Regions from separate parts of the Streptomyces sp. NPDC016562 genome, predicted to be linked through region 2. Evidence: riboswitches for the same ligand, from Rfam matches in the RefSeq annotation. Region 2 holds a riboswitch; each other region holds the start of a gene.
What was found. Region 2 has a riboswitch for thiamine pyrophosphate ahead of ACF059_RS00385 (thiamine ABC transporter substrate binding subunit). Riboswitches for the same ligand answer to the same signal wherever they lie in the genome.
Positions count from the first base shown of each region.

Region 1: it holds a riboswitch for thiamine pyrophosphate, as region 2 does, so the genes downstream of both, thiO (glycine oxidase ThiO) here and ACF059_RS00385 (thiamine ABC transporter substrate binding subunit) in region 2, are expected to answer to the same signal.
Region 3: it holds a riboswitch for thiamine pyrophosphate, as region 2 does, so the genes downstream of both, thiC (phosphomethylpyrimidine synthase ThiC) here and ACF059_RS00385 (thiamine ABC transporter substrate binding subunit) in region 2, are expected to answer to the same signal.

Region 1 covers NZ_JBIBRZ010000007.1:48,677-50,869, reverse strand. Annotated here, with positions in the region: gene ACF059_RS25740 (NAD(P)/FAD-dependent oxidoreductase) at 1-1,060, opposite strand, end outside; TPP riboswitch at 1,142-1,253, shown strand; gene thiO (glycine oxidase ThiO) at 1,251-2,193, shown strand, end outside.
Region 2 covers NZ_JBIBRZ010000001.1:89,230-91,422, forward strand. Annotated here, with positions in the region: gene ACF059_RS00380 (ABC transporter permease) at 1-56, opposite strand, end outside; gene ACF059_RS00385 (thiamine ABC transporter substrate binding subunit) at 155-1,282, opposite strand; TPP riboswitch at 1,367-1,476, opposite strand; gene rlmN (23S rRNA (adenine(2503)-C(2))-methyltransferase RlmN) at 1,562-2,193, opposite strand, start outside.
Region 3 covers NZ_JBIBRZ010000004.1:507,599-509,791, forward strand. Annotated here, with positions in the region: gene ACF059_RS20855 (YibE/F family protein) at 1-891, opposite strand, end outside; TPP riboswitch at 931-1,076, shown strand; gene thiC (phosphomethylpyrimidine synthase ThiC) at 1,071-2,193, shown strand, end outside.

The DNA of each region.
Region 1 (2,193 bases), on a different contig from region 2:
GCCCGGCCGGATCCCCGCGCCACAGCAGGGTGTCCGCCCCGCCGTGGTGTCCGGCGTACTGCACGAAGCGCCCGAACTGCTCCGACCAGAAGTACGGGACCGGGTCGTACGCCTGGACCGGCCCCGCGGCCCCGGCCAGCACGTTCGCCGCGACCGCCCGCGGCCCCTGGAGCGCGTTGTCCCAGTGGTGGACGAGCAGCCGCGTCCCGTAGCGCCCGGACGGGAAGGACGCGCAGTCGCCGACCGCGTACACCCCGGGCAGGGAGGTCCGCAGGTAGGCGTCGGCCGTGATCGAGCCGTCGGGGCCCAGCTCCACGCCGGAGCCGGCCAGCCAGGCGGTGGCGGGCCGCGCGCCGACGCCCACGACGACCGCGTCGGCGGGCAGGGTGCGGCCGTCCGCCAGCAGGACCCGGCCCTCCTCGACCCCGGCGACCTTCGCGCCGGTGATCAGCCCGGCGCCCGCCTCCTCGTACCAGCGGGCCATCGGCGCGGCGACCTCCGCGGGCAGCGCCCCCGCCAGCACCCGGTCGGCCGCCTCGACGACGGTCACCGCGCAGCCCGCCTCCCGGGCCGCGGTGGCGAACTCGGCGCCGATCCAGCCCGCTCCGACGACCACGACCGAGGGGGCCTGGGCGAGGACCGGGCGCAGCCGCTGCGCGTCGTCCAGGGTGCGCAGCAGGTGGACGCCCGGGACGCCCTCGGTGCCGGGCAGGGTCAGCGGCTGCGCGCCGGTCGCCAGTACGAGGACCTCGTACGGGACCGGGCCCGCCTCGGTGTCCAGCTCGCGGTCGGCGGCCCGCAGGCCGGTGACCTCCGTCCCGAGCCGGAGCTCGATGCCGAGCGCTTCGAAGTCCACGTCGAAGGCGGAGTCCTCGGCCTTGCCGAGCAGCACCGCCTTGGACAGCGGGGGCCGGTCGTAGGGCTGGTGGGGTTCGGCTCCCAGGAGGGTCACGGGGCCGGTGAAGCCCTGCTCCCGCAGGGCCACCGCGGTCTGCACCCCGGCCATTCCGGCGCCGACGATCACGACGCCGCGCTGATTCTGTTCCGTCTGCTCGCTCACCCGGCCACCCTAATCATCTGACGCTCCGTCAGGAATAGGTGCCGCCTTACCGGCCGTCGGGAGCCGGGTTAGTCTGGCCACCGTACCTATCGCGGGAGTCCGGCGCACCGGGCTGAGAGGGAGGCTGGCCGGCCTCCGACCGTACGAACCTGATCCGGGTCATGCCGGCGAAGGGAGGGGCTGGACGCCCATGCACGCATCTCGAAGGGAATCCGCCGACGGATCCGCCGACGGATCCGGCGACGGCTCCGGCGGCGGCTCGGCCAGGGGATCCGCCGGGGGATCCGACGCGCTCGTCATCGGTGGCGGGATCATCGGCCTGGTCACCGCCTGGCGGGCCGCGGCGCGCGGACTGCGCACCGTACTGGCCGACCCGGCACCCGGCGGCGGCGCCGCCCAGGTCGCGGCCGGCATGCTCGCCCCCGTCACCGAACTGCACTACGGCGAGGAAGCCCTGCTGGGCCTGGGCCTCGCCTCCGCCGCGCGCTATCCCGACTTCGCCGCCGAGCTCGCCGAGGCCAGCGGCATCGACATCGGCTACCGCGCCTGCGGAACCCTGTCCGTCGCCCTCGACGCCGACGACCGGCTCCACCTGCGCGAACTGCACGCCCTGCAGCGCCGCTGCGGCCTGGAGTCCGAGTGGCTCACCGGCCGCGAGTGCCGCCGCCTGGAGCCGTTGCTCGCCCCGGGCGTCCGCGGCGGCCTGCGCGTGGACGGCGACCACCAGGTCGACCCGCGCCGGCTCGCGGCCGCCCTGCTGGCCGCCTGCGAACGGGCCGGCGTGATCATCCACCGGGCGCGCGCCGAGCGGCTGCTGGTCACCGCCGACCGTGCGGCGGGCGCCCTGCTCGACGACGGTACGCGGGTGCGCGCCCACCAGGTGGTCCTCGCGGCGGGCTCCCTCAGCGGCAGGCTGGCCGGCGTACCGCCGCAGGCGGCCGTACCGGTCCGGCCGGTGAAGGGACAGGTCCTTCGGCTCACGGTGCCGCCCGCCTACGCGCCCTTCCTGTCGCGGACCGTGCGGGCCGTCGTGCGCGGCAGCCACGTCTACCTGGTGCCGCGCGAGAACGGCGAGCTCGTCGTCGGCGCCACCAGCGAGGAACTCGGCTGGGACACCACGGTCACCGCGGGCG
Region 2 (2,193 bases):
ATCGCGGCGACGGGGTAGGCGAAGAACAGCCCGAAGAAGGCGAGGGGAACGGCCATCAGGGCGAGCCGCACGGCGGTCGCCCTGACGGCCGTCCCGGCGGGGCCGGGGACCGCCGCGGCGCCCCCCGGCGCCGCGCGCGGAACCTTCGTACCGCTTACTTCACGACGAGCGCGGTCCATGCCTTGACCCACTGCTCACGGTTCTCGGCGATGGTCTGCGGAGCGACGTTCTCGGGCTTCTCGACGACCGCGCCGTGCTTGGTGAACAGCTCCGGCAGGGCGGCGTTCGCCGTCACCGGGTTCACGAACATCTGGAGCGGCATGTCCTCCTGGAACTTCTTGCTGATCAGGAAGTCGACGAGCGCCTTGCCGCCCTCCTCGTTCTTCGCCCCCTTCAGCAGACCCGCGAACTCGATCTGGCGGAAGCAGGTGCCGGTGGCGACGCCCGTCGGGGCCTCGGCCGGCTGCGGCTCGCCGTACAGCACCTCGACCGGGGGGCTGGAGGCGTAGGAGACGACCAGCGGGCGGTCGCCCTTGGCCTTCTTGCCGCCCGCCGAGCCGGAGAAGCGCTCGTTGTAGGCCTGCTCCCAGCCGTCGACGACCTCGACGCCGTTGGCCTTCAGCTTGCTCCAGTAGTCCTTCCACCCTCCCCCAGAGGCTTCGCCCTGGGAGGTGCCCCCATCGCCGTACTTGCCGACGGAGGCGAGGAGGAAGCCGAGGCCGGGCGAGGAGGTCGCGGCGTTCTCGGTGACCAGCAGGTTCTTGTACTCCGGCTTGATCAGGTCGTCCAGCGTCTGCGGCGGGGCGATCTTCTTGTCCGCGAAGTACGCCTTGTCGTAGTTGACGCAGATGTCGCCGGAGTCGACCGGGGTGACGCGGTGCTCCTTGTCGAGCACGTACTCGGGCTTCACCTCGGCCAGGCCCTTGGCCTCGTACGGCGTGAAGAGACCGTTGTCGAGGGCGCGCGAGAGCAGGGTGTTGTCCACCCCGAAGAAGACGTCGCCGCGCGGCGAGCCCTTGGTGAGGATCTCCTGGTTCAGTGCCGCGCCGGCGTCCCCGGACTTCAGCACCTTGACGGTGTAGCCGCTCTGCTGCTCGAACTCCTTCAGGACCGTGTCGGTCACGTTGAAGGAGTCGTGCGAGACGAGGGTGACGGTCTTGGACTTCGGGCTCTCGCCGGCGCCGGCGGTCTTGTCCTCGGCGTCGCCGCCGCAGGCGCTGAGCGTGCTGACGCCCAGCGCGGCCGCGAGCGCGGCGCCCGCGATCTTCTTGGTGGTGCTCACTGGTGATTCCTCCTGGGATGACCAGGAGAAGACGCGGCCCCGCCCGGCGCTCAGTGCGAGCGGACGCCGGGCAGGGCGCAACAGCTTGAGTGGTGACCGAACTTCCTACCCCGAATGACCGGGGCGAGGTTCAGAGGGTCTGCGGATGACGGTTGCCGCACTCTCAGCGCTGTGGCGCTCCCCTGTCGGAATATGAAATTGGTTCGGCCACAGGGTACCCCGTGGCCGAATCATGCAGAACGGAAGCGGAATCCAGTGCTCCAAGCGCTCCTAGGGCTCCTAGCGCTCCGAAGCGGCCAGCTGGCCGCACGCGCCGTCGATCTCCTGGCCGCGGGTGTCGCGTACGGTCACGGGCACGCCGTGACGGGCGATGGCCTCCACGAAGGCCCTCTCGTCCTCGGGGCGCGAGGCGGTCCACTTGGAGCCCGGCGTCGGGTTCAGCGGGATCAGGTTGACGTGGACGCGCTTGCCCTTGAGCAGCTTGCCCAGCAGGTCACCGCGCCAGGCCTGGTCGTTGATGTCGCGGATCAGGGCGTACTCGATCGAGATCCGGCGGCCGGACTTCTCCGCGTACTCCCAGGCCGCGCCGAGGACCTCGCGGACGTTCCAGCGGGTGTTCACGGGGACCAGGGTGTCGCGCAGCTCGTCGTCGGGCGCGTGCAGCGAGACGGCGAGACGGCACTTGAAGCCCTCGTCGGCGAACCGCAGCATGGCCGGGACCAGGCCGACGGTGGAGACGGTGATCCCGCGCTGGGACAGGCCCAGGCCGTCGGGCTCCGGGTCGGTGAGCCGGCGGATGGCGCCGACCACCCGGTTGTAGTTGGCGAGCGGCTCGCCCATGCCCATGAAAACGATGTTCGACAGCCGGGCGGGGCCGCCGGGGACCTCGCCGTCGCGCAGGGCGCGCATGC
Region 3 (2,193 bases), on a different contig from region 2:
CAGCCCGATCAGCAGCAGCGAGACGAGCGTGCCGAGCACGGCGACCGAGGTACGGGCCGTCAGGCCGTGGCACATGTAGAGCGCGATCAGCATGATGGCGCTCGCGCCGATCACCGCCACGACCAGCGGGTTCGAGCCCTGCAGGATGGCCGGGAGGATGAAGAGCGTCAGCACGCCGAAGCTGACGACCAGCGCGATCAGTGCGAACAGCCCGCGCATCCGCCCGACGAGCACGACGGCGAGGGCGAAGATGCCGGCCAGCAGCGCCATCGGGAACTTGCGGTTCACGTCGATCACCGAGTACTGGAGGTCGCGCGGGGCGTCCGGCGCGTACGCCACGACCACCTCCTGGCCGTCCGTCAACTGCCGGGGGGCGCCCGGCTGGACGATCTCCACGAAGGTGCGGCCCTTCTCCGGGCCGCTGCCGATCTCGATGGTGGCCTTCTTGCACTCCCCGGTCTGCGCGGCCTGCGCCTCACGCCCCTCGGGGGTGGAGGTGTCGCCCGTCGGCGGCACCTGCGCGGCGTTCACTGATTTGCAGTCGACCTGTGCGAGCGAGACGACCTTGCCCTGCTGGGTCTGCCGGTCGAAGCCGACCCCCGTGCGCTCGTGGGCGGGGGCGCCGCCGGGCCAGAGGACGGCCATGCCGACGAAGACGGCGGTGGCGAAGGGGATCAGTACGGCCGCGATGACCTTGCGCAGGTGCTTCGACACCGGAGCCGCTGGGCCGTGACCATGGCTGTGCCCGTGAGCATGCCCGTGCCCGTGCCCGTTTCCGTGCCCGGGACCTGGGTGCTCGTGGCCGGTGTGGCCAGCGGGCTCGGTGGGATCGGTGGGGGGCTGCGGCGAAGTCGTCACCAGCAGATCATCGCAAGAGATGAGGGGGCCCACTGTTCAGCACGCCATGGATGACGCTAGCGTGGGGGCTACTTTGCACAACGCGGGAGCTCGGAGCACCGGGCTGAGAGGACGCTGATCACCGTACGCGCATCACGGATGCGTACGGGAAGAGGCTGCGTCGACCGCCGAACCTGTTACCGGGTAATGCCGGCGTAGGGAGATCAGGTCTCATGACCATTCAGGACGACGCACGCACGCCTGCCGTCAGCCAGGACGCCGACGGCCAGACCGAGCGCCAGCCGGGCTGGCACAAGGGATACGTGGCGGGCTCCCGCCCCGACCTCCGGGTGCCGGTCCGCCAGGTCCACCTCACCAACGGCAAGGACGTGACGCTGTACGACACGTCCGGGCCGTACACCGACCCGCAGATCGAGACCGACGTGCGCCGCGGCCTCGCACCGCTGCGCGAGAACTGGATCATCGGCCGCGGTGACACCGAGGAGTACGCGGGCCGTCCCGTGCGCCCCGAGGACGACGGCATCAAGCACACCTCGCCGCGCGGCGGGCTGAAGAACCTCGACGCGGTCTTCCCGGGCCGCCCGCGCCAGCCCCGCCGCGGCCGTGGCGGCGCCGCCGTCACGCAGCTCGCGTACGCCCGCCGGGGTGAGATCACCCCGGAGATGGAGTACGTCGCGATCCGCGAGAACGTCTCCCCCGAGGTCGTGCGCGAGGAGATCGCCGCGGGCCGGGCCGTGCTTCCGGCGAACGTGAACCACCCCGAGATCGAGCCGATGATCATCGGCAAGCGGTTCCTGGTGAAGGTCAACGCCAACATCGGCAACTCGGCCGTCACCTCCTCCATCGAGGAGGAGGTCGACAAGATGACCTGGGCGACCAAGTGGGGCGCCGACACGGTCATGGACCTCTCGACGGGCCGCAACATCCACACCACCCGCGAGTGGGTCCTGCGCAACTCGCCCGTCCCCATCGGCACCGTGCCGCTGTACCAGGCGCTGGAGAAGGTCGACGGCCGCGCCGAGGACCTGACCTGGGATATCTACAAGGACACGGTCATCGAGCAGGCCGAGCAGGGCGTCGACTACATGACGGTCCACGCCGGCGTGCTGCTGCCCTACGTGCCGCTGACCGCCCGCCGCAAGACCGGCATCGTCTCGCGCGGTGGCTCGATCATGGCCGCCTGGTGCCTGGCGCACCACAAGGAGAACTTCCTTTACACGAACTTCGAGGAGCTCTGCGAGATCCTGGCGTCCTACGACGTCACGTACTCGCTCGGCGACGGCCTGCGCCCCGGCTCCATCGCGGACGCCAACGACGCGGCGCAGTTCGCGGAGC